DNA from 4 places in the Citrobacter telavivensis genome. Region 1 is predicted to be linked to each of the others. Evidence: predicted binding sites of a transcription regulator. Region 1 holds the regulator's gene; each other region holds the start of a gene.

Region 1 (7,453 bases):
GGAGCAACTCGAGCAGATGCTGAGCGAGTAACGGCGATGACACACGTAATCCTTCACGATCCTGAAATGCCGAACGGCAGCAGTGACGAATTTCGCCCGATGCGCGGTATCAGTAACTGTCATTTGCAGACCATGCTGCCGCGTTTGATCCGGCGAAAAGTGAATTTCGACGCTCACTGGCAGCGTCTGGAATTACCCGACGGCGACTTTGTCGATCTGGCATGGAGTGAAGATCCGCATCAGGCGAAGCATAAGCCGCGCCTGGTGGTGTTTCATGGTCTGGAAGGCAGTCTGAACAGTCCGTACGCGCATGGCCTGATTGAAGCGGCAAAGAATCGTGGCTGGCTTGGCGTGGTGATGCACTTTCGCGGCTGCAGCGGCGAGCCCAATCGTCTGAATCGCATTTATCACTCGGGCGAAACCGAAGACGGGACCTGGTTCTTAGGCTGGTTGCAGCGGGAATTTGGCAATGCGCCAACGGCCGCCGTGGGCTATTCGCTTGGCGGAAACGTGCTGGCGTGTCTGCTGGCAAAAGAGGGAAAAAACATCCCGCTCGACGCGGCGGTCATTGTCTCAGCGCCCTTTGTGCTGGAAGCCTGCAGCTACCATATGGATAAAGGCTTTTCCCGTGTTTATCAGCGCTATCTGCTCAACCTGCTGAAGGCTAACGCGTCACGCAAGCTGGCGGCCTATCCCGGTTCGCTACCGGTAAGCCTGGCGCAATTGAAATCCTTGCGCCGTATCCGTGAGTTTGACGATCTCATCACCGCCAAAATTCACGGTTTCGCCGATGCTATCGACTACTATCGTCAGTGTAGCGCAATGCCCTTGCTCAGTGACATCGCCATTCCGACGCTGATCATCCACGCGAAAGACGACCCGTTTATGGACAGTCATGTGATCCCCAAAGCGGAAGATTTACCGCCGCAGGTGGAATATCAGTTAACGGAACACGGCGGTCACGTCGGGTTTATCGGCGGGACATTGCGTCGGCCAGAAATGTGGCTCGAGTCGCGCATTCCTGACTGGCTGACACCGTACCTGGAGGCATAATTATGCAGATCCCCTGGCAAGACCTTTCCCCCGAGACGCTGGACAATCTGATCGAAAGCTTTGTGTTGCGCGAAGGCACCGATTATGGTGAACATGAACGTACCCTTGAGCAAAAAGTCGCCGACGTTAAACGCCAGTTGCAGTGTGGAGAAGCGATACTGGTGTGGTCCGAGTTGCACGAAACCGTCAACATCATGCCGCACAAACCATTTCGCGAATAACCTGCACGCTATCGGCCGACTATAATAAAAAATCAATTTATTGATGGAGTTAACATGTCTGCCAAACATCCGGTGATAGCGGTAACAGGATCCAGCGGCGCGGGGACCACCACCACCAGCCTCGCGTTTCGTAAAATTTTTGCGCAGCTCAACCTGCGCGCCGCCGAGGTGGAAGGCGACAGTTTTCATCGCTATACCCGCCCGGAAATGGATATGGCGATCCGCAAAGCGCGCGATGCCGGACGCCACATCAGCTATTTTGGCCCCGACGCCAATGACTTCGGTCTGCTGGAACAGACGTTTGTTGAGTACGGTCAGACGGGTAAAGGCCAGTCGCGCAAATATCTGCATACCTACGATGAAGCGGTCCCGTGGAACCAGGTACCAGGGACCTTCACCCCGTGGCAACCCCTGCCGGAACCTACAGACGTGCTGTTCTATGAAGGCCTGCACGGCGGTGTCGTCACACCGCAGCATGAGGTCGCAAGCCATGTTGACCTGCTGGTCGGCGTTGTCCCCATCGTTAACCTGGAGTGGATCCAGAAACTGATCCGTGATACCAGCGAGCGGGGCCATTCTCGTGAAGCGGTGATGGATTCCGTGGTGCGTTCTATGGACGACTACATCAACTACATTACGCCGCAGTTCTCCCGCACCCACATTAACTTTCAGCGCGTCCCCACCGTGGACACGTCAAACCCGTTTGCAGCCAAAGGTATTCCATCGCTGGATGAGAGCTTTGTGGTGATTCATTTCCGCAATCTGGAAGGGATCGATTTCCCCTGGCTGCTGGCAATGCTGCAAGGTTCATTCATTTCTCACATCAATACATTGGTAGTGCCTGGCGGCAAAATGGGGCTGGCCATGGAGCTGATTATGTTGCCGTTGGTACAGCGACTGATGGAAGGGAAAAAAATCGAGTAAGGTAAGATTTTGCCGGATGGCGGCGTTGCGTTATCCGGCCTACTCCTGTCGTAGGCCTGATAAGTGCAGTGCCATCAGGCAGCAATCACTTCATACGAATGGGTAATATTGACCGCTTTTTCCAGCATCAACGCCACGGAGCAATACTTCTCTGCCGACAGATCGACCGCACGCGAAACGGCGGCATCCTTCAGGTCGTGACCCGTGACAATAAAATGCAGATTGATGTGGGTGAACAGGCGGGGTGCCTCTTCGCGACGTTCTGACGTCAGTTTCACTTCGCAGTTCGTCACATCCTGACGACCTTTTTGCAGGATAGAAACCACGTCAATCGCGCTGCACCCCCCTGCCGCCATCAACACCATTTCCATCGGGCTCGGCGCTTTATCACCGGAGTTACCGTCCATCAAAATCTGGTGACCGGAAGCCGACTCACCCAGGAAGGTTAACCCTTCAACCCATTTAACACGCGCTTGCATATTTTTTAACTCCAGTGCGTCAATTTTCCTGACAGATTACGCGTACATAACAATTCTCGCAACGGAAGGCGACCTCCGTCATGCTGAAGCGAGACACCAGGAGACACACGGCTAAAGCTATGCTAAAACAGTCAGGATGCTACAGTAATACATTGATGTACTGCATGTATGCAGAGGACTTCACATTAAAGGCTGCAGTTCGTTTTTGACGGCCTCTTCCCAGGACGAGGGAAGCACATTTTTGCAACCCCAGAGACAGCGGATTTTTTTGGCTCTGGAGACAGCTTATAACAGAGGATAATCGCGCATGGTGCTTGGCAAACCGCAAACAGACCCGACACTTGAATGGTTCTTGTCTCATTGCCACATTCATAAGTACCCGTCCAAGAGCACGCTGATTCACCAGGGTGAAAAAGCAGAAACGTTGTACTACATCGTTAAAGGCTCAGTGGCAGTGTTGATTAAAGATGAGGAAGGGAAAGAAATGATCCTTTCTTATCTGAATCAGGGTGATTTCATTGGCGAACTGGGCCTGTTTGAAGAAGGCCAGGAACGTAGCGCATGGGTTCGAGCGAAAACAGCGTGTGAAGTGGCTGAAATTTCCTACAAGAAATTCCGCCAGTTGATCCAGGTGAACCCAGATATTCTGATGCGCCTGTCTTCCCAAATGGCTCGCCGCCTGCAAGTTACTTCGGAGAAAGTCGGTAACCTGGCCTTCCTCGATGTGACCGGTCGTATCGCCCAGACGCTGCTGAATCTGGCGAAACAGCCTGATGCGATGACTCACCCGGACGGTATGCAGATCAAAATCACTCGCCAGGAGATTGGCCAGATCGTTGGCTGCTCTCGCGAAACCGTTGGTCGTATTCTGAAGATGCTGGAAGATCAGAACCTGATCTCCGCTCACGGTAAAACGATCGTCGTTTACGGCACTCGTTAATCTCATCGAAAATGACGCGCTACCCGATAGCGCGTCATTTTTGTTTTGCCAATGTGGCGCAGACTGATTTATCACCCAGAAATCAACTATGCACTACGTCAAACACTGGTGCTCTGTTTGCCCGTGGCCGTCGGCCTGCTCATCGGGCAGTTACATCTTGGCCTGCTCTTCTCTCTCGTTCCCGCCTGCTGCAACATTGCCGGGCTTGATACTCCGCACAAACGCTTTTTCAAACGCCTGATTATCGGGGCGTCGCTGTTTGCCGGCTGTAGCCTGATCATGCAACTGCTGCTGGCGCAGGCGATACCGTTACCCCTGATCCTGACCGGACTAACGCTCACGCTCGGCGTCACTGCGGAATTGAGCTCCCTTCACGCCCGCCTGCTTCCAGCCTCGCTGATTGCAGCGATTTTCACACTGAGCCTCGCGGGGAACATGCCGGTCTGGGAGCCTCTGCTGATCTACGCATTGGGCACGCTATGGTACGGATTGTTTAACTGGTTCTGGTTTTGGCTCTGGCGCGAACAGCCGCTTCGCGAGTCGCTGAGCCTGTTATACCGTGAACTGGCGGATTACTGCGAAGCCAAATACAGTATGCTGACCCAGCATACTGATCCGGAAAAAGCCCTGCCGCCACTGCTGATGCGCCAGCAGAAAGCGGTCGACCTCATCACCCAGTGCTATCAGCAGATGCACATGCTGTCGGCGCACCGCAACAATGACTACAAGCGGATGCTGCGCGCCTTTCAGGAAGCGCTGGATCTGCAGGAGCATATCTCCGTCAGTCTGCATCAGCCGGAAGAAGTGCAAAAGCTGGTCGAACGCAGCCATGCGGAACAGGTGATTCGCTGGAATGCGCAAACGGTCGCCGCTCGCCTGCGCGTACTGGCGGATGACATTCTCTATCACCGACTGCCGACGCGGTTCACCATGCAAAAGCAGATTGGCGCGCTGGAAAAAATTGCTAATCAGCATCCGGATAACCCCGTAGGGCAGTTCTGTTACTGGCATTTCAGCCGTATCGCCCGCGTGCTTCGCACTCAGCGCCCACTCTACGCCCGCGATCTGATGGCCGACAAACAGCGTCGGTTACCGCTGCTGCCGGCGCTGAAAAACTACCTCTCGTTGAAATCTCCGGCGCTGCGTAACGCCGGGCGTATCAGCGTAATGCTCAGCATTGCCAGTCTGATGGGGTCCGCGTTACATCTGCCGAAACCTTACTGGATCCTAATGACCGTTCTGTTTGTGACGCAAAATGGTTACGGTGCCACCCGCGTGCGTATTCTGCACCGTTCGGCGGGAACGCTGGTGGGGCTGATTATCGCAGGCGTGACGCTGCACTTTCATATTCCTGAGGGGTATACGCTGGCGCTGATGCTGGCAATCACCCTGGTCAGCTATCTGACCATCCGGAAAAACTACGGTTGGGCGACGGTAGGATTTACCATCACCGCGGTGTATACCTTACAACTCCTGACGCTGGACGGCGAGCAGTTCATTATCCCGCGATTTGTCGATACGGTCATAGGCTGCCTGATTGCATTCGGGGGTACCGTCTGGCTGTGGCCGCAATGGCAGAGCGGTCTGTTGCGTAAAAACGCCCATGACGCGCTGGAGGCCGATCAGGAGGCCATTCGCCTGATTCTAAGCAACGATCCGCAACCGACGCCGCTCGCCTGGCAACGTATGCGGGTCAACCAGGCACACAACACGTTGTTCAACTCGCTCAATCAGGCGATGCAGGAACCCGGCTTCAACACCCATTATCTGGAAGATATGAAGCTGTGGGTGACGCACAGCCAGTTTATCGTCGAACACATCAATGCGATGACCACGCTGGCGCGCGAGCATACGATGCTCACGCCGGATCTGGCGCAACGATACCTGCAATCGTGTGAAATTGCGCTGCAACGCTGTCAGCAGCGACTGGAGTATGACGGGCCTGGCAGCTCAGGGGATGTGAATATTCTGGAAGCGCCAGAGATGCTTTCCCACGGACCGTTAAGCACCCTGGAACAGCATCTGCAGCGTGTTATCGGCCACCTGAACACTATGCATACCATCTCGTCAGTGGCATGGCGTCAGCGGCCGCACCACGGAATCTGGCTCAGCCGCCGCTTGCGGGATATGCGGGGTTAACACTGATTGCCGGATGGCGGCGTAACGCCTTATCCGGCCTACATGGAGCGTGTTATCGACACCAGGCCTGATAAGCGCAGCGCCATCAGGCAAACTGTTAACCGACAATTTTTGCGACAGCGTCGGCAAAACGCAGCATCCCTTCGTCGATATCCGCCTCTTCCACCACCAGCGATGGCGCAAAGCGCATCACGTCCGGCCCCGCATTCAACACCATTACGCCAGCATCCGCCGCCGCATAGAGGAAATCGCGCGCGCGTCCTTTGTACTGCGGTTGCAACTCGGCACCAATCAACAGGCCCATGCCGCGAATGTCGCTAAACACGTGGTACTGCTCATCAATCTGTTGCAGATGTTGAACAAATTTCTGCCGTTTCGCCACCACGCCGCCCAGCACATCCGGGGTGTTGATGATGTCGAACGCCGCCTCTGCTACCGCGCAGGCTAGCGGGTTGCCGCCGTAGGTTGATCCATGAGAGCCGACGTGAAACGCTGAGGCGATCTCCTGAGTCGTCAAGACCGCACTCACCGGGAAGCCGCCGCCCAGGGCTTTCGCACTGGTAAGAATATCCGGCGTCACGCCGTAGTGCATATAGGCAAAGAGGTCGCCGGTGCGCCCCATTCCGCATTGCACTTCATCAAACACCAGCAGCGCCTGATGCTGACTGCAGAGGTCACGCAGACCTTGCAGGAACGCCGGCGTTGCGGCCAGAACGCCGCCCTCACCCTGTACAGGTTCAACCACGACAGCGCAGGTATGGTCATCCATCACCGCTTTCACGGCGTGGAGATCGTTAAACGGAACGTGGACGATATCCGCCGGTTTTGGACCGAAGCCATCAGAATACTTCGGCTGTCCACCCACGGTAACGGTAAACAACGAGCGGCCGTGGAATGCATTATGAAAGGCAATGATTTTGGTTTTGAACGGGCTATGGCGCACACAGGCGTAATGACGCGCCAGCTTGAACGCCGTTTCGTTGGCTTCTGTCCCGGAGTTCATGAACAGCACGCGCTCGGCAAAGGTGGCGTCGATGATTTTTCGCCCCAGACGCAGTGCGGGTTCGTTGGTGAAAACGTTACTGGTATGCCAGAGCGTTTCGCCCTGGGTTTTCAGGGCCTCCACCAGCGCCGGATGGCAGTGCCCCAGCGCAGTCACCGCAATCCCGCCCGCGAAATCAACGTAGTCCTTGCCCTGCTGATCCCAGACCCGGCTGCCTTTCCCTTTTACCGGAATAAATTCCGCCGGTGCATAAATTGGCAGAATGACTTCATCAAAAGTTGCCCGGGTTACTGCCGTTTGTTCAGTTGCCATCTCATGACCATCCAGTTACGCAAAAATGAATGTGAAAATATAATCACAAAATATGCATAAAAAATCATCGGATAGCAACCACAAATCACCGACTGAGGAAATTGGCCAGCAGCTGATGACCCTGTTCGCTAAGAATACTTTCCGGATGAAACTGCACGCCCTCCAGATCCCACGTCGTATGGCGGATCCCCATAATCTCCTGCGTTTCGCTCCAGGCGGTCACCTCAAAGCAGTCGGGAAGCGTGGCGGGATCGATGAGAAGAGAATGGTAACGGGTGACGGTAAGGGGGTTAGCTAGCCCCTGAAACACGCCCTGTCCCGTATGGCGGATGGGTGACGTTTTTCCGTGCATCACTTTTGCGGCGCGCACGATTGTCGCGCC
Region 2 (7,453 bases), on a different contig from region 1:
GATGATAATGAACAATATGCGATTCTCCCGCTGGCTGGCTTTTTTTGCACTCGCCGCCAGCATTACGCTTGCGCTTCCCGCGCAGGCGAATACCTGGCCTCTTCCTCCACCGGGCAGCAAGCTGATCGGGGAAAATAAGTACCACGTTGTTGAAAATAACGGGGGTTCACTGGAAGCCATCGCGAAAAAATACAACGTCGGTTTTCTTGCCCTGTTGCAGGCGAATCCTGGCGTGGATCCCTACGTCCCCCGCCCGGGCAGCGTGTTGACCATTCCATTGCAGACGCTGCTGCCGGATGCGCCACGTGAAGGCATTGTCATCAACCTGGCTGAGCTGCGTCTCTACTACTACCCTCCAGGGAAAAATGCGGTCACGGTCTACCCTATCGGCATTGGCCAACTGGGCGGCGATACTCTGACCCCGACGATGGTCACGACGGTTTCCGACAAGCGCGCTAATCCAACCTGGACGCCGACGGCGAATATCCGTGCCCGTTATAAAGCGCAAGGGATCGACCTTCCTGCGGTGGTTCCTGCCGGACCGGATAACCCGATGGGACATCATGCCATTCGCTTAGCTGCTTACGGTGGTGTCTATCTGCTGCACGGCACCAACGCCGATTTCGGCATTGGCATGCGCGTCAGCTCAGGCTGTATCCGCCTGCGCGATGGCGATATCGAGACCCTGTTCAGACAGGTTACGCCAGGCACCAAAGTGAATATCATCAATACGCCTGTCAAAGCCTCGATTGAGCCGGATGGTACGCGTCTGGTCGAAGTCCACCAGCCGCTGTCGAAAAATATTGATGATGACCCGCAGGTTCTGCCTATTGTGCTGAACAGCACCTTGCAGGCGTTTAAAGATTCTGCGCAGACGGACGCGGCGGTGATGCAGCATGTGATGGATGTTCGCTCCGGGATGCCGGTCGATGTCAGACGCCATCGTGAGGTGGATCAGCAGTCGATGTAATAACCGTTCCGGACATGAAAAAGCCCCGCTGAATCTATTTTCAGCGGGGCTTTTTTTATGTCGCGTTATTTTGCAGTAGCAGGCATCAATGAGGGGGGATGCTTATTTATAAATTACCGCAGTACCGTGCAGGTTGTTCGGACCCGTCACAGAAGTAATGCGGAAAGATTTCGCACCCATCGCATCCGCTTTCTGCGCCAGTTCGTCCTGCAGCGAACTCAGGTTAGTCCCTGCGTTTGCAGAGATGGTGCCGACTTTTTGCTGACCAGCAGGTGTTGACTGCACTTCAACAGCCGCGACGCTTGCGAATGACAGAGAACTGAGAACAGCAGCAGCGATGAGAGTTTTTACGTTTTTCATAATTGTGACCTTTTGCAGATGATTGGGGCGTCGTAAGTATTTACTTAACGATCGATAGGTAAATAATAGATGTGATCCAGGTCACACGTCAACTCATTTTTTATAACGATCGTTATATAAAATGAAAAGCGCTTATCTTTCATGTAACTAGGCTAAAAATATTTTTCTCGCGAATGCGCTGGAGCCTGTGCGGGTTTATTTTTATAATAGGTGTTCACTAACTCCATTAAGGTACAACGGCACCATGACAACTGAATCGACAAGTTGCGTAAAAAAAAGCCGTGGCCGACCAAAAGTGTTCGACAGGGAAGCCGCGCTTGATAAGGCCATGACACTCTTCTGGCAGCACGGTTATGAGGCGACATCGCTTTCTGACCTTGTTGAAGCAACGGGCGCGAAGGCGCCAACGCTGTATGCGGAATTTACTAATAAAGAAGGACTGTTCCGCGCGGTGCTGGACAGATACATCGCTCGCTTCGCGGCAAAACACGAAGCGCAGTTGTTCTGCGAGGAAAAAAGCGTTGAGGCGGCGCTGGAGGATTACTTCACCGCAGTAGCAACCTGTTTCACCAGCAAGGACACCCCCGCAGGCTGCTTTATGATTAACACCTCCGCGACGCTTGCCGCGGCATCACGCGATATTGCGCATACGGTGAAATCGCGTCACGCCATGCAGGAGCAGACCCTGACGCAATTTCTGCGCCATAGGCAGGAACGCGGTGAAATTCCGGCACACAATAACGTACAAAATCTTGCCGAGTATCTGAGCTGCATTTTGCAGGGCATGTCCATCAGCGCCCGCGAAGGCGCCAGTTTCGAGAAACTGATGCAAATCACCCACACTACCCTGCGCCTGTGGCCTGAACTGCTTAAGGCCTGATCGTTTTTTCTGACCGGGAAACGGCGTTTCCCGGTTCTTCTTCGACGAAATCCCCACACAATAATTAATGTTATCATTTAGTTAGGTTCAACTTTTCACAAAAACCTATTGATAATAGAAATTATTATCAGCAATATTCGCATTTGATTTTACATCTGTTTCACAATGTAACAGCTGGCACCGACCGGCTAAAACACCATCACCTGCACAGATATTTTCAGAAAGGAATGCGAATGAATAAGCGTCTTTGGGTCCTCAACCCGATCCTGTTGGCTCTGACTCTGCCCGCTGCGGCGGCACAAACAGAAGAAGAAAACCTCATCGTCAGCGCCAACCGCAGCCAGAAAACCGTCACCGAAATGGCGCAGACCACCTGGGTGATTGAAGGCCAGGAAATTGAGCAACAGGTTCAGGGCGGAAAAGAGTTTAAAGACGTGCTGGCGCAACTGATCCCCGGCATTGACGTCAGCAGCCAGGGACGTACCAACTACGGTATGAACATGCGCGGTCGCGCGATTGTCGTGCTGATCGACGGCGTACGCCTGAACTCATCGCGTACTGACAGCCGCCAACTGGATGCAATTGACCCTTTTAACATCGCACACATAGAGGTCATTTCAGGCGCAACGTCGCTGTATGGTGGCGGCAGTACCGGCGGCTTAATTAACATCGTCACTAAAAAGGGCCAGGCGGAACGCCAGGTAGAGCTTGAACTGGGCGGTAAATCCGGCTTTAACAACAGTAACGATCGCGACGAGCGCGTTGCCGCAGCGGTCAGCGGCGGTACAGATCGCGCGTCTGGCCGACTGTCCGTGGCTTATCAGCGCTTTGGCGGTTGGTACGACGGCAATGGCGACGCCCTGATGCTCGACAACACGCAAACCGGTCTGCAACACTCCGATCGTCTGGATGTAATGGGAACCGGGACTCTCGACATCGATGACCATCGCCAGATACAGTTGGTCACCCAGTATTACAAGAGTCAGGGGGATGAGGATTACGGACTGTACCTGGGTGAAAATATGTCCGCCGTTACCGGCAGCGGCACCGCCAGCACCCGCAGCGGTCTCAGTTCTGACCGTATTCCAGGGACTGAGCGCCATCTGATCAGCCTGCAATACTCCGACGCGGACTTCTTCGGTCAGAATCTGGTCAGCCAGATCTATTACCGCGATGAGTCGCTGAAATTCTACCCTTTCCCGACGCTCAGCAAAGGTCAGGTGACCAGTTTCTCAGCCTCGCAGCAGGACACGGACCAGTACGGCGCCAAAATCACGCTCAACAGCCAGTTGATGGATAACTGGGAGCTGACGTGGGGCGTCGACGCGGACCATGAAACCTTCGACTCCAACCAGAAGTTCTTCGATCTGGGCTGGTCTGTGCCGTCAGGCGGAATGGACAACCGCACGGCTTATACGACAGGGCGCTACCCCGGCTACAGCATCACCAACTTCGCCCCGTTCCTGCAAAGCAGTTATGACATCAATGACATCTTCACCCTGAGCGGCGGTGTGCGCTATCAGTGGACGGAAAATCGGGTTGATGATTTTGTGGGCTATGCGCAGCAGCAGGGGATCGCCAATGGCTTAGCGAGCTCTGCCGATGTCATTCCTGGAGGTAAAACCGATTACGACAACTTCCTGTTCAACGCCGGACTGTTGGCGCATCTCACCGAGCGCCAGCAGGCGTGGTTTAACTTCTCCCAGGGCGTTGAGCTACCGGATCCCGGGAAATATTACGGCAACGGCACTTACCAGTTGGTGGGCGATCGTTACCAACTCCAGCGCAGCGTGAACGTGGCGGATTCGCGTCTGGAAGGCATCAAGGTCAATTCGTATGAGCTGGGCTGGCGCTATACCGGCGATAATCTGCGTACCCAACTGGCGGCGTACTATTCGACGTCCGATAAGTCGATTGTGATTAACCGTAGCGATATGACGATCCGCGTGGAACCTGACGATCGCCGGATTTACGGCGTAGAAGGCGCGGCGGAGTACTTCATCCCTGACAGCGACTGGAGTCTGGGGGCGAACTTTAACGTGCTGAAATCCGAAGTGAAACAGAACGGGAAATGGGAAAAATGGGATGTGATGCTGGCCTCACCGTCCAAAGCCACCGCCTGGGTCGGCTGGGCGCCAGAGCCGTGGTCGTTGCGGGTTCAGACCCAGCAATCGTTCGATCTCAGCGATGCCAGCGGCAACAAGCTGGACGGCTATAACACCGTGGACTTTATCGGCAGCTATCAGCTCCCGCTGGGTAAACTGACCTTCAGCATTGAAAACCTGCTGGATGAAGATTACACCACCTTGTGGGGTCAGCGCGCGCCATTGCTGTACAGCCCAACCTATGGCAGCCCGTCGCTGTACGAGTATAAGGGTCGGGGTCGTACCTTTGGTCTGAACTACGCCTTGACCTTCTGATAAAAAAAGCCCCTCAGCCTGAGCGAATGAGGGGCTAACTTGCAGAGTACAGCTTTTTTACGCTTTGTTATTCAGAATCAACTGGCCGTTGTTATCCAGCGGGATCTGCGTGCCAGGATCTTTATCCATGCGAATCTTGCCCTGCTGGTCGCCAATTTTGTAGGTGACGTCGTAACCGAGCATTTTTTCCGATTTGTCATAGACGGTTTTGCAGCGTTGCTGTGTGGACGTATACGTGTCGTTTTCCTGCATTGAGCCCTGGATTTGGTTACCGGCGTAACCGCCCCCCAACGCCCCGACCACCGTCGCCACGTCTTTACCTCGTCCGCCGCCAAACTGATGACCAATCACGCCACCGGCAACCGCACCCAGCACCGAACCGGTTATGCGGTTCTCATCCTGAACAGGTTTGCGATGCGTCACCGTCACGTTGCGACACGCCTGACGCGGCGTCTTAATCGTCTCTTTGATCGGTGTTGCAGAAACCACCTGAGCATACTGTGGGCCACGATCAAACACGTTCAGACTGGCAACCGCCGCCACACCCAGCGCAGCAGCTACGCCAATCCCTATACCCGCCAACATCGATTTATTCACGGGAGATCCTCCTTCTTTGCTATTGGTTACAATTTTGCAACCAATGCAATAAGACGCCCATCAGACAGTGGATGAAAATATCGCTGATCGCGGCTAAAACAGGATGATTCAGAGAACTCTGAAGGTAGAAGAAGAATGATGATGAAGGCGCTCAGCACCGCCAGCAGACGGTGCTGAGCCAGGCAGGATTAATGCAGTTTCAGACGCGGACGGATCACACGGTTAATGCTGCCCACCAGCATCATCAGACCGGTTTTGAAATAGCCGTGCAGCGCAATCTGGTGCATACGGTACAGAGAGATGTAGACAAAGCGAGCGATACGCCCTTCCACCATCATCGACCCTTTCGTCAGGTTGCCCATCAGACTGCCGACGGTCGAGAAGTTAGAGAGCGAAACCAGCGAACCGTGATCTTTGTACTGATACGCTTTCAGCGGCTTGCCGTTCATCTGTGCCAGAATGTTGTTCATCGCGCAGGTCGCCATCTGATGCGCAGCCTGAGCACGTGGCGGCACAAAGCCCCCTTCCGGACGCGCGCAGGAGGCACAGTCGCCAATCGCGTAAACATCAGGATCGCGGGTTGTCTGCAACGTCGGTTCTACCACCAGTTGATTAATCCGGTTGGTCTCCAGGCCGCCAATCTCTTTCATAAAGTCCGGCGCTTTGATCCCCGCCGCCCAGACCATCAGGTCGGCTTCAATATATTCGCCGTCTTTGGTATGCAGGCCGCCCGCATCCGCACTGGTCACCATCGTCTGGGTCAGGACGCGAACGCCAAGCTTTGTTAACTCGTTATGCGCCGCTGCAGAGATACGCGGCGGCAGCGCAGGCAGAATGCGTTCACCGGCTTCCACCAGCGTCACGTTCAGCGCGTCGTTGGTCAGCCCTTTATAACCGTAACTATGCAACTGCTTCACTGCGTTATGCAGTTCCGCTGACAGCTCTACGCCGGTGGCGCCGCCGCCGACGATTGCAATATTCACCTTGCCGTTCGCGCCAAGATTCGCGGAATATTTCAGGAACAGGTTCAGCATTTCCTGATGGAAACGACGTGCCTGATGCGGGTTATCAAGGAAGATACAGTTCTCTTTCACGCCCGGCGTGTTGAAGTCGTTGGAGGTACTGCCCAGCGCCATCACCAGCGTGTCCCAGGCAATTTTGCGCTCAGGCACCAGCAGCTCACCCTTCTCATCGCGCAGTTCTGCGATGGTGATGGTTTTCGCTTCGCGATCGATATTCATCACAGAACCCAGTTGGAACTGGAAGCCGTGGTTACGGGCATGCGCCAGATAGCTCAGCGCGTCCACGCCTTCATCGAGCGATCCGGTCGCGACTTCGTGCAGCAGAGGTTTCCACAGGTGGCTGTGATTCCTGTCAACCAGCGTGATTTTCGCTTTTTTCTTGCGACCCAGCTTGTGCCCTAACTGCGTCGCCATTTCCAGTCCGCCAGCTCCCCCGCCGACAATCACGATCTTTTTCAGTGGTGTAGTCAACGTGACCCCCTTAAAATGATTAACCAATTGTTAATTAAACGTTATAAACATAGCCTTTAATTAACAACAAGTTACGACAATGAAAATGTCCTTCGAGAGTGAGAATAACACATGCGGTGCATTGGTCATACCAAAATTGATGTGTATCAAGTTTTGCTGCTGAAAAGATAGACAATGCCGGAAAAACAGGCAAAAAAAACCAGCCCGAAGGCTGGCTTGATCCGACGATTCCGGCTGACGCAGGTTTTAGCCCAATGTCTTAAACGCCTTGATTCGCTGCAGGTGCGGCGAAATATTCTTAAACTTATGCGTCTGCTCTTCGTCCCACACGATCTCATAGAAATGGTGTAGCTCTTCAGAAGCGCGCTGACTGTTCAGGGCTTCGTCATGACGCGAGAGAATGACCAGGCAACGATCGCGATTTTTCTCGCGAAAATTGGTCACACACTTGGTCGCAATATCCGCATACTCTTCCGGACGATCGATCTTGCCTTCCATATTTTCATACGGGAACAGGTTCGGATTAAACACCACCTGGCGAACATCACAAAGAAAACCAATGCGTTCAGCCCAGTAGCCACCGAGGCCAACGCCGCAAATCAACGGACGCTCATCAACATTGAGCTGCAACATTTTGTCCACTTCTTTCAGCAGATGCTGCATGTCATGTTTCGGATGACGCGTGCTGTAGCTTATCAGTCTGACGTCCGGGTCGATAAACTGCAGCTGCAAG
Region 3 (7,453 bases), on a different contig from region 1:
TGAGCAACGCGCCGCTATCTGCCAGCAGGGCGCCGTCGATACCGACCTCGCCGAACTCATTGACCAGTACCGCCCATTTTTCGGCAGGATCTTTGTGCGCTAACAGATGAAGAATTGAAGTGGTTTTTCCGCTGCCGAGGAAACCGGTGATGAGGTTAGTTTTGGTCACGCCTGCTCCAGAATGATGTGCCGTAACGGGTTAGCTTTAATCCTGGCGAAAAAAAGTGAAAAAGAGAAGGGCGGGACGAACGAAGACAGGCTCCGTTCGCCTTAATGGCAGAAATTGTTAATTTTTTAACGTATCAATCACCGCCTGATGCGCGCCGCGTTGCGCGATACGCTGCCAGGCCGTTTCAATCACCTGAACAAAAGCAGGATTGTGCGGGAGGTCGTTGCCAAAGACTTCCTGTAAAGAGAGCAGTGCTGCGACGCGTTGGTCCTCATGACTGGCGGAGACGATTGAGCGGATTTTATCGCTCAGCGGATCGCGAACGTCGATGGTCGAGCCGGCATCATCGATGCCACTGACGTAGCGCATCCATCCCGCCACACCCAGTGCCAGTAATGGCCATGCGCTTTCGCGCGCCAGATGGAGGCGAATACCTGCCAGCATCCGCTGCGGTAGTTTCTGACTGCCGTCCATCGCGATTTGCCAGGTCTTGTGCTTCAGCGCTGGATTCGCAAAGCGTTCAATCAGGCTTTGTGCGTACCCGGTTAAATCCACGCCGGTAATACTGAGCGTCGGTGCCTGTTCATTCAACATCAGTCGGTACGCGGCTTCGCGGAACGCGCTGTCCTGCATACACTCATTAATATGCTGAAATCCAGAAAGATAACCGAGATAAGCGAGAAACGAGTGGCTGCCATTAAGCATTCGCAGTTTCATCTCTTCCCAGGGGCGAACATCGCTAACCATCTGCACGCCTGCGGCTTCCCATGCGGGACGACCAGCGACAAAATTGTCTTCAATCACCCATTGAATGAACGGTTCACAACTGATGGCGCAGGGGTCGGCAACGCCCAGTTCGCGGGTGATTTCCGCCAGAGATTCCTCTGTAGCGGCCGGAACAATGCGGTCGACCATGGTGGCGGGAAAACTGACGTATTCACGGATCCAGCTTGCCAGCGCGGGAGAGCGTTTTTCCGCCATCCCCAGTACGGCATTCTTCACTACGTGACCGTTATCAGGAATGTTGTCGCAGGAGAGCACAGAAAAAGGCGCCAGCCCGCGCGCCTGTCGACGTGACAGCGCTTCCACCAGAATGCCGGGCGCTGAATGGGGTTCGTCAGGCGCCTGCAGGTCGTGAATAATGCGCGGGTTTGTCAGGTCCAGCGTACCGGTAGCCGGATCGATGCAATAGCCTTTTTCGGTGATGGTCAGTGAGACAATCGCGACCTGGGGCTCGCAGAATTTTTCAATAATAGTGGCGAGCGAATCGAGTTTTGCGTTCAGACATTCGTTGACGGCACCGACGATAATTGCCTGATTGCCGTGCGCACCTTTTTCCAGCACGGTATAGAGATTATCCTGTGCGCGGAGTTGGCTCATCAACGTGTCGCCGCTGAACAGGCTGATTTCACAAATTCCCCAATCCCCGCCCTGGGCGTTCAGCACCCGGTCGGTCAGTAATGCCTGGTGCGCACGATGAAAGGCGCCAAAGCCGAAATGCACCATGCGCGTTTTGAGCTGCTGGCGGTCATAGTGCGGCGTTTGTACGCCATCCGGCAGTATTGCTGAGGCAATTGTAGTCATGAATTACACACCTGATTAACCATAAATTAACAACGCCAGTGTAAAGTTATATGACAACAAATTGAATTGGTAAGCCGAATTTATCCGGGTAATGTGAGCTGGATCAATCAATCATGCCCCTTTTATTGATCACCTCACAGAAGCCTGTATGGTAGTCGTCATTCAGGTAAGTTAATTTGGTATAACAACTTTGTGAGGTAAAGCAATGGAACAAACCTGGCGTTGGTACGGGCCTAACGATCCGGTATCGCTTGATGATGTGCGTCAGGCTGGCGCAACGGGCGTTGTGACGGCATTGCACCACATTCCGAACGGCGACGTGTGGCCGGTCGAAGAGATTAAAAAACGTCAGGCAATTCTGGCGGAAAAAGGGTTAACCTGGTCGGTTGTCGAAAGTATTCCGGTTCACGAAGAGATCAAGACTCGCTCCGGTCAGTATCAGACATGGATAGCGAATTATCAGCAGAGCATCCGCAATCTGGCGGCCTGCGGCATCGATACCGTCTGCTACAACTTCATGCCGATTCTGGACTGGACGCGTACCGACCTTGAGTACGAATTGCCGGACGGCTCGAAAGCACTACGTTTCGATCAAATAGCCTTTGCTGCTTTTGAGTTGCATATCCTCAAGCGTGCGGGAGCTGAAGCGGACTATAGCGACGAAGAACAGCGTCAGGCTCAGGCGTATTTCACCGCCATGAGCGATGCGGATATCGAAAAACTGACCCGCAATATCATTGCCGGTTTGCCCGGCGCGGAAGAGGGTTATACCCTCGATCGGTTCCGTGCGCGTCTGGCCGAGTATGACGGCATCAGCAAAGACGATCTGCGTGACAATATGGCAGTGTTCCTGCGCGCGATTGTCCCGGTGGCTGAAGAAGTGGGCGTACGCCTGGCGGTGCATCCTGACGATCCGCCGCGGCCGATTCTCGGATTGCCGCGCATTGTCTCTACCATTGAAGATATGCAGTGGCTGAAAGAGACGGTCGACAGCATCTACAACGGCTTCACCATGTGCACGGGGTCATACGGTGTTCGCGCGGATAACGATCTGGTGAAAATGATCGAAACCTTTGGCGATCGTATCCACTTTACCCACTTGCGCTCGACGTGCCGCGAAGAGAACCCGAAAACCTTCCATGAAGGCGCGCACCTGCAAGGGGATGTGAACATGGTGGCGGTGGTAACGGCGATTCTGACCGAAGAGCAGCGCCGTAAGAAGGCGGGTGATTTACGTCCAATACCGATGCGTCCCGATCACGGTCATCAGATGCTGGACGATCTGCATAAGAAAACCAATCCGGGCTACTCTGCGATTGGGCGTCTGAAAGGGCTGGCGGAAGTGCGCGGTGTTGAACTGGCGCTGAAAATGACCCAGTTCCGCGACCTGCTGTAAGAGCGAAAATGACAAAAAGGACAGCTCAGGCTGTCCTTTTTTACGTACATGCAAAACTTAATCCGCGCGACCCATATAACGGCGCTCTTCAATATGAATGCGGATTTTTTCACCGGCACTCAGGTATTCAGGAACCAGAATGACCAGACCGGTACTCAGCGTCGCTGGCTTGTTGCGCGCACTGGCGGAAGCACCTTTAATACCAGGAGCGGTTTCCACGATTTCCAGATCAACCGTCTGTGGCAGTTCGAGCGCCAGCAGCTGACCGTCCCAGGTTAATACCTGCATATCCGGCATCCCGCCTTCTGGAATAAACAGCAGCTCTTCTTCGATCTGATCTTTAGTGAAGGTATAGGGCGTGTAATCTTCTTTATCCATGAACACGTATTCGTTGCCATCGACATAGGAGAAGTCAACGCCACGGCGGCTCAGGGTGACGGTATCTACAATGTCATCGCCCTTGAAACGTTCTTCCACTTTCAGACCGGTACGGACATCGGAGAAACGCATTTTGTACAGCGTTGCTGCGCCACGGGCGGTCGGGGACTGAATATCGATATCTTTCACAATCAGCAGCTTGCCGTTGTAATTCAGTACCATACCTTTTTTGATTTCGTTCGCTCTTGGCATCGAAAAGATCCTGTTATAGAGATTAGCTAAATTATCGCGTCAAACTACTCGCGCCGGGTCATTCAGGCAAGCGGAATTCACCTTTTGCTGGTGCAAAAAAGGTGGTACTGTGCGCGCCTGTCCGGTGGTCATAATAAAGAGAGTCAGACTATGGAATGCCGTCCGGATTGTGGGGCGTGTTGCACCGCACCATCGATTTCCAGTCCCATCCCCGGCATGCCTGAGGGCAAGCCCGCCAATACGCCGTGTATCCAGCTTGATGAACACATGCGATGTAAAATTTTCGCGTCTCCACTGCGGCCAAAAGTGTGCTCCGGACTGCAGCCAAGTGCGGAAATGTGCGGCGAATCGACTCGCCAGGCGATGACCTGGCTTATTGAACTGGAGGCGCTGACGGCGCCTTAAACATCCTTAATACGCGTCAGGCAAACCATCGTGGCGATAATCATCCCCAGCGCAAACCAGAAGACGGCATGGTAGTTCCAGATTTCTGCGGCAATGCCCGCCAGTGACCCGGCGATAATCCAGCCGACGCGGATGGTATTAGTGTAGAGCGTTGTCGCTGACCCCGCCTGACCCGGCATCAGATCCTGAAAATAGAGCATGCCGATCCCGCCGAGAATACCGATGTAGATGGCGTTCAGCAGTTGTAAACCCAACAGCACCACAGGGGAGTGCGCGACCAGCATTCCTGCGTAAAAGCAAAAACCGGCGGCGACCGCAATGCACATTAGCAGGCGTTTGCCCAGCCGTTTTGCGAAGTAGCCGGCAATCAGCATCGTCGGGATTTCCAGTCCGGCCGCCGTACCCATCATCACGCCCGCCAGTTTTTCCGGCAGATGCAGCTCATTAATAATAAACAGCGGCATATTAATGATATACAGGCTGTTGGTACCCCACATTAAGGTGCAAATCGCAAACAGCAACAGGGTATCCCGACGGTTTCGACGCGGCGCTTCCAGCGTACCGGTGGCCAGTGTGGTTTCTTTACGCATAGACGGTAAGAAAAACCACACCATCGCGCCGCAAACCACAAACGCCACTGCGGCGCTGAGGTACATCACCGTAAAGCTGAAACCCATCGCCAGCGCGTAAGCCAACGGCGGACCTATCACCCACGCAAGTGAAACCTGGGCGCGCAGTATGGAACTGAACATCACCGCTTCACGACCTGTGCGGTCAGCATGTTCGCGGGCGAGAGCAAACATTTGCGGGTTGGCGGTCGAGCCAAAGCTGCTGAGAAACACGCCGACAAGCAGCAGGATAAAGTAGTTACGATTCCAGGCAAATAACACGCACGCCAGCATGCCCAGTGCACAGCAGAAGACGATCAGCTGTTTGCGATCGCCTTTTCTGTCTGAACGTCCTGCCAGAAACTGGCTGACCAGAATGCCGATCACCGCACTGCCGGTAAAAAAGAAACCGACCATCCCCGGGCGCGCATGGACTTCATCGGTCAGAAAGAGGCTCAGCGTGGGGGTTTGTAGCGCACCTGCAATACCGGTGAGAAAGGCGACAATAAGGAAAGCCGTAGACGTCAGGTCAAACGTTTTTGGCGTGGCGGCAGCGGGGGTGTTGTGCATGTTCTGGTATCAGTAGTGTGATGAGACGCGGAGTTTACGCCGCTTAGCTGAAAATAAACAGATGACTAAATCAAAATCGCCACGAAAAATCAAAATGGCATTTCACTCTGGCAATGCGGTTAGCTGACGCTGCTGAACCTTAAACGAAATAGCGCTGTATTTGCTTCAGCACCTTTTCGGTAATGAGGCAAAAATGTGCATTGCTTCTAAATTTTGCGATCAAAAATGCAACTTTTCTTGCGTGCTGAAGCAGAAAGAGCAAGACTTCTTGAAACGTTTCAGCGCTGTCGAGTTTCAGTTGAGGAAACCGTATAGCGTCTTTTTTCTCATGTAAGCTGAATCGTTTCAATTCAGCAGGAGAGGAGAACCATGTTTCAGTTATCCGTTCAGGACATTCATCCGGGCGAGCAGGCCGGAGACAAACAAGAAGCTATCCGTCAGGTCGCCGCTGCGTTAGTGCAGGCCGGTAACGTAGCGGACGGCTACGTAGACGGCATGCTCGCTCGCGAGCAGCAGACTTCCACTTTTCTCGGCAACGGGATTGCGATTCCACACGGCACCACCGACACTCGCGATCAAGTGCTGAAAACCGGCGTTCAGGTTTTTCAGTTCCCGCAGGGCGTGACCTGGGGTGACGGTCAGGTGGCTTACGTGGCGATTGGTATTGCCGCCAGCTCCGATGAGCACCTTGGTTTACTGCGTCAACTGACGCACGTGCTGAGTGACGACTCCGTGGCTGAACAACTTAAGTCAGCGACCACGGCGGAAGAACTGCGTGCGTTGCTGATGGGCGAAAAGCAGAGTGAGCCGTTGAAGCTCGACAACGAGACGCTGATGCTGGATGTCGCCGCGACCGACTTAGTGACGTTGCAGGCGCTGAACGCGGCGCGTCTGAAAGAGGCGGACGCGGTAGATGCGGCGTTTGTCGCGAAAGTGATTAACGATCGGCCGATGAACTTGGGGCAAGGGATCTGGCTGAGCGACAGTGCTGAAGGTAACTTGCGCAGCGCAGTGGCGGTGAGCCGTGCGGCGAATGCCTTTGACGTCGAGGGCGAAAAGGCGGCACTGCTGGTGACCGTCGCCATGGCTGACGATCGGCCTGTTGAAGTGCTGAAGCGTCTGGGCGATCTGCTGCTGGACACGAAAGCTGACCGTCTGCTGAACGCTGATGCGGCCACCGTACTGGCGCTGCTGACCAGCGATGACGCGCTGACGGATGATGTGCTGAACGCCGAGTTTGTCGTTCGTAATGAGCACGGCCTGCATGCCCGTCCGGGGACCATGCTGGTCAATACGATTAAACAATTTAACAGTGAAATTACCGTGGCAAACCTTGATGGAACCGGCAAACCGGCAAATGGACGTAGTCTGATGAAAGTGGTGGCTCTGGGCGTGAAGAAAGGGCATCGCCTGCGCTTTACGGCGCAGGGGGCTGATGCTGAGCAGGCGCTGAAAGCAATTGGCGAGGCCATCGCTGCCGGTCTCGGGGAGGGCGCATAATGAGCAGACGTGTTGCTACGATCACGCTAAACCCGGCCTACGATCTGGTGGGGTTCTGTCCTGAAATCGAACGCGGTGAAGTTAACCTGGTGAAAACCACCGGTCTGCACGCGGCGGGTAAAGGGATCAACGTGGCAAAAGTGCTGAAGGACCTCGGGATCGACGTAACGGTCGGTGGTTTCCTCGGCAAAGATAACCAGGACGGTTTTCAGCAGTTGTTCAGCGAGCTGGGTATTGCTAACCGTTTTCAGGTGGTGCAGGGGCGTACCCGCATCAACGTCAAGCTGACGGAAAAAGATGGTGAAGTCACCGACTTCAACTTCTCCGGTTTTGAGGTTACGCCTGCCGACTGGGAGCGTTTTGTTAATGATTCCCTGAGCTGGCTGGGTCAGTTTGACATGGTGTGCGTCAGCGGCAGTTTACCGTCCGGCGTAAGCCCGGAAGCGTTTACCGACTGGATGACGCGTCTGCGCAGTCAGTGTCCATGCATTATCTTTGATAGTAGCCGTGAAGCACTGGTTGCGGGACTGAAAGCCGCGCCGTGGCTGGTAAAACCAAACCGTCGCGAACTGGAAATCTGGGCTGGTCGCA
Region 4 (7,453 bases), on a different contig from region 1:
CGCGACGCTGGCCGCCGGATGGATACTGTTTGGTCAGCGCCTGAATCATAAGGGCTGGATTGGCGTTGTTCTGCTGCTGGCCGGAATGGTGATGATTAAACTTGCCTGATGTTCCGCTGCCCGCTTCCTGCGGGCAGCGCGATGAGCGTTATTGTTCCCCGGCCAGTGCATCCAGTTTTTCACGAAAACCGGTCACCGAGATAGCCCGGTTGTCTGCGCGCCAGCGATCTTTTGCCGCCGGGGCTGAACTCTGAACGCCGATTAACTGCCATCCCGCCTCGGTTTTCAACATCAGCGGCGAACCGCTGTCGCCCGGCAGGGTGTCACACTGATGTGACAACACCGAATTCTGCGCCCAGCCGGTGACAATGCAATCCTGATGAGAATAGAGCGTATCAAGATGGTCTTCCGGATATCCCGACTGTGTGACCTTGCGCCCGGCGTCCTTGAGTGCGGCGGTCAGTGCGGCTTTATCCCCTTCAAAGAGCGGCAACGGCGTGATGCCGGAAGGCGGATAGCGCAGGACGACCAGACCAAAATCCCACGGCGCGGCAGCCGGCGGCACAATCCAGCCATCGCCATCGGGCTTCAGACGTTTTCCCAGACCGGGATCGACGCGTCCTTCAATTCCGTGGATTTCATAACGCCAGAGACCTTTTTTAGAGACAAAACGCAGGACCACGGCTTTATCCGGTTTCCCTTTAGGCGGGGTTAATAAGCAATGTCCGGCGGTAAGCGCCAGATGCGGGGAGATCAGCGTCGCAGTACACAAGTTTCCGCTGGCGGTTTCCAGTTGTCCGATAGCATCCCACGGCGATTGTGTAGGATCGCTTACCGGCGCGCGATCGTCCTGACCAAAAAATAACGTTTTGACTTCACTGGTCTCGCTATCCGCGTCAGGCTTATCCGCATGCGCAATACCCGATGAAAAGCACAACGACCCCAGTAATACAGCAACGGTTTTACGCATATCACACTCTGTGTGGGTAATTATGATTATTAAAAGAAAACCCTCAGTAAATACTATAGACGTAACGGCGGGAAAGTGAGAGCAAAATCAGAGTACTACGATCAGGAAAGATAAAAGCGGGCAGCAATGAGTGCACATAAAATAAGCGTGATAAGGATGAACTCAAAGCGATAACGGCGCACCATGTTACCCTCCGAAAAAGACGGCGCTAAACCGGGAAAGCGTTCAGCGCCGTTGAGTAATGGCGCGAGGGGGCGCGCCAGTTTACAGATTCAGGACTTAAGCTGCCGGTTGAGCGGCGGGCTTAGCAGCCGGTTGTTTGGTGTGTTTCTTGGCGTGCTTTTTAGCGGCTTGCGCTTTTTGTTCTGGCGCTTTCTGCTCAGTCGTGGCTTTGGCTTTTTTCGGGTGTTTTTTAGCGGCCTGCGCTTTTTGCTCTGGCGCTTTCTGGGTGGTCGCTTTGTGATGTTTTTTGTGGTGCATGGTTTTTGCCGGAGCCGCTTTTGCGACAGGTGCGGCAGCCGGTGCAGTTGTCGTAGTGTCAGCAGCAAATGCGGCAGAAGACAGACCCATAGCAGCGGCAACAACCAGAGCTAATACTTTTTTCATTCTCATACCCTCGATTTGGTTTTTCATTCAACCCCACTGCGGGGCCGTTGAAATAACTATATCGCTGGATTATGTGTGCTTCCGTGAGTCATTGGTTTCGGCGTGTAACGATATGTACAATGCCGGGCGCAACGGCCCGGCAAGGCGGTTTACAGATAGCGAGATTCAAGGTGGGCGCGGAAATGGCGGCTGTTGAGCGTTTCTCCGGTGGCCTGGGTGATCAACTGCTCCGTAGTAAAGCGGCTGCCGTGTTGCCAGATGTTCTGTCGCAGCCAGTCAAACAGCGCGCTGAAATCACCGCCAGCAATTTGTTGGTTGAGACCCGGCAACGCGCGGTTCGCGGCGCTGAACAACTGCGCGGCGTACATCGCGCCCAACGTGTAAGAAGGGAAGTAACCAAACCCGCCGTCGGTCCAGTGAATATCCTGCATACAGCCGTCGCGATAATTCCCTTTTGTCGACAGTCCCAGCCATGCCTGCATTTTTTCGTCCCACAGCGCCGGAATATCTTCCACCTCGATGTCGCCATTGATTAACGCTCGCTCAATCTCATAGCGCAGAATGACGTGCGCCGGGTAGCTGACTTCATCTGCATCCACGCGGATAAAACCGGGTTTAACCCGCTGGTTCCAGGCGATGAAGTTTTGCTCTTCAAAGGCAGCCTGAGAGCCAAAATGACGCTTCACGGCGGGTAGCAGTCGCCGTAAAAACGCATTGCTGCGGCCCACCTGCATTTCAAAAAACAGACTCTGGGATTCGTGGATCGCGGTGGAACGGGCTAGCGCTACCGACTGACCCAGCCAGTTACGCGGCAGGTTCTGCTCATAGCGGGCGTGTCCGGTTTCGTGGATAACGCCAAACAGGGCGCTGAGTAACTCGTTTTCGTCATAGCGCGTCGTGATACGCACATCTTCCGGCACGCCGCCGCAGAACGGATGAGCGCTAATATCCAGGCGACCCGCGTTAAAATCGAAACCGAGTACAGACATCGTCTCCAGCCCCAGTTCTCGCTGGACGGCAGTCGGGAAAGGGCCAACAGGGGCAACCAGCGACTGCTGTGACTGCCGGACAACCACGCGGTTGAGGAGATCCGGCAGCCACGATTTGAGATCGGCAAACAGTCCGTCCAGTTGTGCACTGGTCATTTCTGGCTCATAAATATCCAGCAGCGCGTCATACGGCGAGCCGCCTTTGACCTGCGCACGCAGCCTGGCCTCCTCGCGACTCAGTTTCACCACCTCTCGCAAATTCGCCGAGAATCCCTGCCAGTCGTTAGCGGGACGCTGACTGCGCCAGGCGTGCTCGCAGCGACTTCCAGCGAGCGATTTAGCCTCCACCAGCGACTCAGGTAACAATGCGGCCTGGGTATGCAGCCGCGTCATTTCCCGCAGATTGGCCTGTTCCACATCATTGAGATCCTCCTGGGCGGCAGCGGCAAGCCATTGCGCCACTTTCGGTTCGGTCAGAATTTGATGTTCCAGCACGCTCAGCTCAGCCAGCGCTTCACCGCGCGCCGCGCTGCCGCCTGGCGGCATCATGGCGAACATATCCCAACTGGCGATGGCGGAAAGGTGAGAGAAGCGGGACAGCCGCAGGAAGGTGCGTGCAAGTTGTTGATAGCTTTTGTTATCCATGTAACCTCTTCGACGAAACAGGCAGGTTGAGTTCCCCCACCATAATGGGTAGTTATGTTTATCGATAGCCTTTTTTATAGTAGCCAACGGGAACATCGTCCCCGTCCAATAAAAATAAACACACACAGCAAAATGAATCCACTTCACTGGGTTGTCTTTGCTCTTCTGGCACTGGATGCCGTCAGAGAATTGATGGGGTATTCATCAATCTTAGGAATTTGGTAACCACTGTTGGTCGAGAGGCGAAAGCCCGGTGAAACCCGGGCTTTTCTTTCAGACTAGACGTGAAGGCGGTGATGCAGTCGGGTACCGACCAGAATGGCCAGTATCAGCATAATAGCGATAAATCCCCCCACGCCATTCCAGCCATAGTTATGCCAGAACACGCCGCCGAGCGTACCGGCGATACTGGATCCCAGATAGTAGCTGAACAGATACAGCGAAGAGGCCTGGCCTTTGGCGCGCCGCGCGCGCGGGCCGATCCAGCTACTGGCGACGGAGTGGGCGCCAAAGAATCCCGCCGAGAAGAGCAGCATGCCGGTGAAAATCAGCCATAGCGAGCTGAATAGGGTCATTAGCAGACCGACAAGCATCACGGCGGTAGAGAAGAGCATCACCGGGCCGCGCCCGTAGCGCACCGTCATCGAACCGGCTTTCGGTGAACTCCAGGTCCCGGTCAGATAGGCAACGGAAAGCAGGCCGACCACCGCCTGGCTGAGCTCCCACGGTGAAAGCATCAGGCGATAACCGATGTAGTTAAACAGGGTGACGAACGACCCCATCAGCAGAAAACCTTCCGCAAACAACAGCGGCAGCCCCTGGTCGCGCCAGTGGAGTCGAAAGTTAATGAACAACGTTTTGGGGCGCAGCGACGTGGGACGGAAGTGGCGTGATTCCGGCAGAATTTTCCAGAACATCAGGGCCGACGCCAGTGCGAAGCAGCCAATGGCCGCCAGCGCAATGCGCCAGCTAAAGAAATCAGTAAACACGCCGCTAATCAGACGTCCGCTCATTCCGCCAATCGAGTTGCCGCTGATATACAGCCCCATTGAGAACGCGACAAAGCTGGGGTGGATTTCCTCGCTCAGATAGGTCATTCCGACGGCCGCTACGCCGCTGAGCGAAAGGCCAATCAGCGCGCGCATCACCAGTATACCGTGCCAACTGGTCATCATCGTCGAAAGCAACGTACAGCAGGAGGCGAGCAGCAGCGCGGTCACCATCACCGGCTTGCGGCCGATGGCATCCGACAGCGGGCCGGTAAACAGCAGGCCAACGGCTAACATTCCTGTGGAAATCGACAATGAAATACTGCTACTGGCAGGCGATACGCCAAACTCATGGGACAGCACTGGCAGAATAGGCTGGACGCAGTACAGCAGGGCGAAGGTCGCCAGTCCGGCAGAAAAGAGTGCCAGCGTGACGCGCATGAAGGCAGAGGTACCGCGTTGAATAAACTGAACCGGCTGAGAAATGCGTTGGTCGTCAATATCGCTCGCCGTCGCGTCATTGACTGTAGTAGTACGACTCACTGGAAATCCTTGCGCAACAAACCCGTGTTTTGAGGGGACGGGCATAACCTTGTTGAGTAGAGTAGGAAAAACTCATTATTCTGTCTAATATATTAATAGTCTCAAATAATACTTTCAAAATATGAATATTGAACTTCGTCACCTTCGCTACTTTGTTGCCGTAGCGGAAGAACTGCATTTTGGGCGTGCTGCGGCCCGATTGAACATTTCGCAGCCGCCGCTGAGCCAGCAAATTCAGATGCTTGAGCAACAGGTCGGCGCGCGCCTGCTCGCGCGAACGAACCGTAGCGTCGCGCTGACCGCCGCAGGCAAGCAATTTCTCGCCGACAGTCGGCAGATCCTCGGGCTGGTTAATGATGCCGCCGCCCGCGCGGAGCGTCTGCACCTGGGGGAGGCCGGGGAACTGCGCATCGGCTTTACCTCGTCGGCGCCGTTTATACGCGCGGTCTCCGATACGCTGTCGTTGTTCCGGCAGAATTACCCGGATATGCATTTGCAGACCCGCGAGATGAATACCCGCGAACAACTGGCACCGCTGAGTGAAGGGGCGCTGGATCTGGGCCTGATGCGCAATACCCTGTTGCCGGAGAGCTTACATCATGCGGTTATCTTGCATGAACCGCTGATGGCGATGATCCCCCGGGTGTACCCGCTGGCGCAAAAGCCGGTAGTGACGCTGGCTGAACTGGCGAAAGAACCGTTTGTTTTCTTTGACCCTCACGTCGGAACCGGTCTTTACGACGATATCCTCGGCATGATGCGTCGCTACCAGTTGTCGCCTGTGATTACCCAGGAGGTCGGCGAGGCAATGACGATCATTGGGCTGGTCGCTGCCGGCTTAGGCGTGTCGATACTTCCGGCGTCGTTTAAAAAAGTGCAGCTCAATGAGATGTGTTGGGTGCCGATTGCGGAAGAGGATGCGGTCTCGGAAATGTGGCTGGTCTGGTCGGCACATCATGAACAGAGCCAGGCGGCGCTACGCTTTCGTCAGCAGTTAATTCAGGCCGTCAGGAGCGCTTAAATTAATTTAATAACGGCTGAAAATGTGCAGTTAATCACACGGCTAAGTAAAAAGTTGACGTCGTGTATTGAAGTACTTCACCATAGCCCGCAGATTATTTCGGAGCGCGAAAATAAAGGGAGTCAGAGGTGGTTGCTGATAGTCAGCCTGGGCACATCGATCAAATAAAGCAGACCAATGCGGGTGCAGTTTATCGCCTGATTGATCAGTTGGGGCCGGTATCGCGTATTGATCTTTCGCGTCTTGCGCAGCTGGCGCCTGCCAGTATCACGAAGATAGTGCGCGAAATGCTTGAAGCGCACCTGGTCCAGGAACTGGAAATTAAAGAAGCCGGTAGTCGCGGACGGCCTGCGGTGGGACTGGTGGTGGAAACAGAAGCCTGGCACTATTTGTCTCTTCGTATCAGTCGTGGGGAAATATTTCTCGCCCTGCGCGATCTCAGCAGCAAACTGGTGGTGGAAGAGTGTCTTGAGCTGCCGCTGAACGATGAAACGCCGCTGCTGGCGCGGATTGTCACGCTGGTCGATCAGTTCTTTATTCGCCATCAGCAGAAGCTCGAACGTCTGACCTCCATCGCCATTACCTTACCCGGCATTATTGATACAGAGAATGGGATCGTGCATCGCATGCCGTTTTATGCCGATGTGAAAGAGATGCCGCTCGGCGATACGCTGTCGCAGCACACCGGTGTACCGGTCTACATTCAGCATGATATCAGCGCCTGGACAATGGCAGAGGCGCTGTTTGGCGCGTCCCGTGGGGCGCGTGATGTGATTCAGGTGGTTATCGATCATAACGTTGGGGCCGGGGTGATTACCGACGGTCACTTACTGCATGCGGGCAGCAGCAGCCTGGTGGAGATTGGCCACACCCAGGTTGATCCTTACGGTAAACGCTGTTACTGCGGCAACCACGGCTGTCTGGAAACCATTGCCAGCGTCGAAAGCGTGCTGGAACTGGCGCAATTGCGGCTGGCACAATCCATGAGCTCGTCGCTCCATGGCCAGCCGCTGACGGTTGATTCGTTGTGTCAGGCGGCGATGCAGGGCGATCTGCTGGCTAAAGACATTATCAGCGGCGTGGGAACTCACGTTGGACGTATCCTCGCCATTATGGTCAATCTGTTTAACCCGCAAAAAATACTGATCGGATCGCCGCTCAGTAAAGCGGCGGACGTGTTGTTCCCGGCGATTGCGGACAGCATTCGCCAGCAGGCGCTACCGGCCTACAGCAAAAATATGGTCGTTGAGAGCACGCAGTTTTCTAATCAGGGGACGATGGCGGGGGCCGCGCTGGTAAAAGACGCGATGTATAATGGTTCTTTGTTGATTCGTCTATTACAGGGTTAACATTTTTTAACTGTTCTACCAAAAATTGCGCTAACTCAAGCTGATTCTACCTGGCATACCTTAGACTTTCTCTACTGTATTATTTTCCTGGCTTATATTTTCGAAGCATAACGGTGGAGTTGGTGATGCTGAAGCGTTTCTTTATTACAGGTACAGACACTTCTGTTGGGAAGACGGTTGTTTCCCGCGCATTGCTACAAGCGTTAGCGTCGGGGGGTAAAAGCGTTGCGGGATATAAACCGGTCGCGAAGAGCAGCAAAGAGACCCCTGAAGGGTTGCGCAACCGGGATGCACTGGTGCTGCAAAGCGTATCGACGCTGGAATTGCCCTATGAGGCCGTT

The links. Region 1 encodes CRP, which controls carbon source genes, mostly activating them, when cyclic AMP is high. Its sites were predicted from a motif close to ATGTGANNNNNNTCACAT; they were not measured.
Positions count from the first base shown of each region.
Region 2: the regulator CRP is predicted to act here: its motif matches at 1,400-1,417, upstream of bhsA (multiple stress resistance protein BhsA).
Region 3: the regulator CRP is predicted to act here: its motif matches at 1,845-1,862, upstream of uxuA (mannonate dehydratase).
Region 4: the regulator CRP is predicted to act here: its motif matches at 5,786-5,803, upstream of mlc (sugar metabolism global transcriptional regulator Mlc).

Region 1 is NZ_JBGUBF010000003.1:461,833-469,285, reverse strand. It holds gene ACERJC_RS16865 (ABC transporter ATP-binding protein) at 1-31, shown strand, start outside; gene ACERJC_RS16860 (hydrolase) at 37-1,053, shown strand; gene ACERJC_RS16855 (YheU family protein) at 1,056-1,274, shown strand; gene ACERJC_RS16850 (phosphoribulokinase) at 1,329-2,198, shown strand; gene ACERJC_RS16845 (OsmC family protein) at 2,273-2,677, opposite strand; gene crp (cAMP-activated global transcriptional regulator CRP) at 2,985-3,617, shown strand; gene ACERJC_RS16835 (YccS/YhfK family putative transporter) at 3,669-5,756, shown strand; gene argD (bifunctional acetylornithine/succinyldiaminopimelate transaminase) at 5,854-7,071, opposite strand; gene pabA (aminodeoxychorismate synthase component 2) at 7,157-7,453, opposite strand, start outside.
Region 2 is NZ_JBGUBF010000001.1:1,051,926-1,059,378, reverse strand. It holds gene ldtC (L,D-transpeptidase LdtC) at 5-970, shown strand; gene bhsA (multiple stress resistance protein BhsA) at 1,073-1,330, opposite strand; gene comR (TetR family copper-responsive transcriptional repressor ComR) at 1,575-2,210, shown strand; gene ACERJC_RS05035 (TonB-dependent siderophore receptor) at 2,444-4,630, shown strand; gene ACERJC_RS05030 (glycine zipper 2TM domain-containing protein) at 4,688-5,227, opposite strand; gene ndh (NADH-quinone dehydrogenase) at 5,416-6,720, opposite strand; gene ycfP (alpha/beta hydrolase YcfP) at 6,967-7,453, opposite strand, start outside.
Region 3 is NZ_JBGUBF010000001.1:2,160,777-2,168,229, reverse strand. It holds gene ACERJC_RS10360 (CobW family GTP-binding protein) at 1-169, opposite strand, end outside; gene ACERJC_RS10355 (mannitol dehydrogenase family protein) at 287-1,753, opposite strand; gene uxuA (mannonate dehydratase) at 1,959-3,149, shown strand; gene yeiP (elongation factor P-like protein YeiP) at 3,207-3,779, opposite strand; gene ACERJC_RS10340 (YkgJ family cysteine cluster protein) at 3,930-4,184, shown strand; gene setB (sugar efflux transporter SetB) at 4,181-5,362, opposite strand; gene fruB (fused PTS fructose transporter subunit IIA/HPr protein) at 5,732-6,862, shown strand; gene fruK (1-phosphofructokinase) at 6,862-7,453, shown strand, end outside.
Region 4 is NZ_JBGUBF010000001.1:1,305,233-1,312,685, forward strand. It holds gene mdtI (multidrug/spermidine efflux SMR transporter subunit MdtI) at 1-109, shown strand, start outside; gene ACERJC_RS06275 (trypsin-like serine peptidase) at 149-970, opposite strand; gene ydgU (small membrane protein YdgU) at 1,072-1,155, opposite strand; gene asr (acid resistance repetitive basic protein Asr) at 1,250-1,576, opposite strand; gene ACERJC_RS06290 (carboxypeptidase M32) at 1,726-3,210, opposite strand; gene ACERJC_RS06295 (KPN_01571 family protein) at 3,343-3,435, shown strand; gene ynfM (multidrug efflux MFS transporter YnfM/SxtP(Kp)) at 3,489-4,742, opposite strand; gene ynfL (multidrug efflux transcriptional activator YnfL/SxtR(Kp)) at 4,864-5,763, shown strand; gene mlc (sugar metabolism global transcriptional regulator Mlc) at 5,892-7,112, shown strand; gene bioD (dethiobiotin synthase) at 7,238-7,453, shown strand, end outside.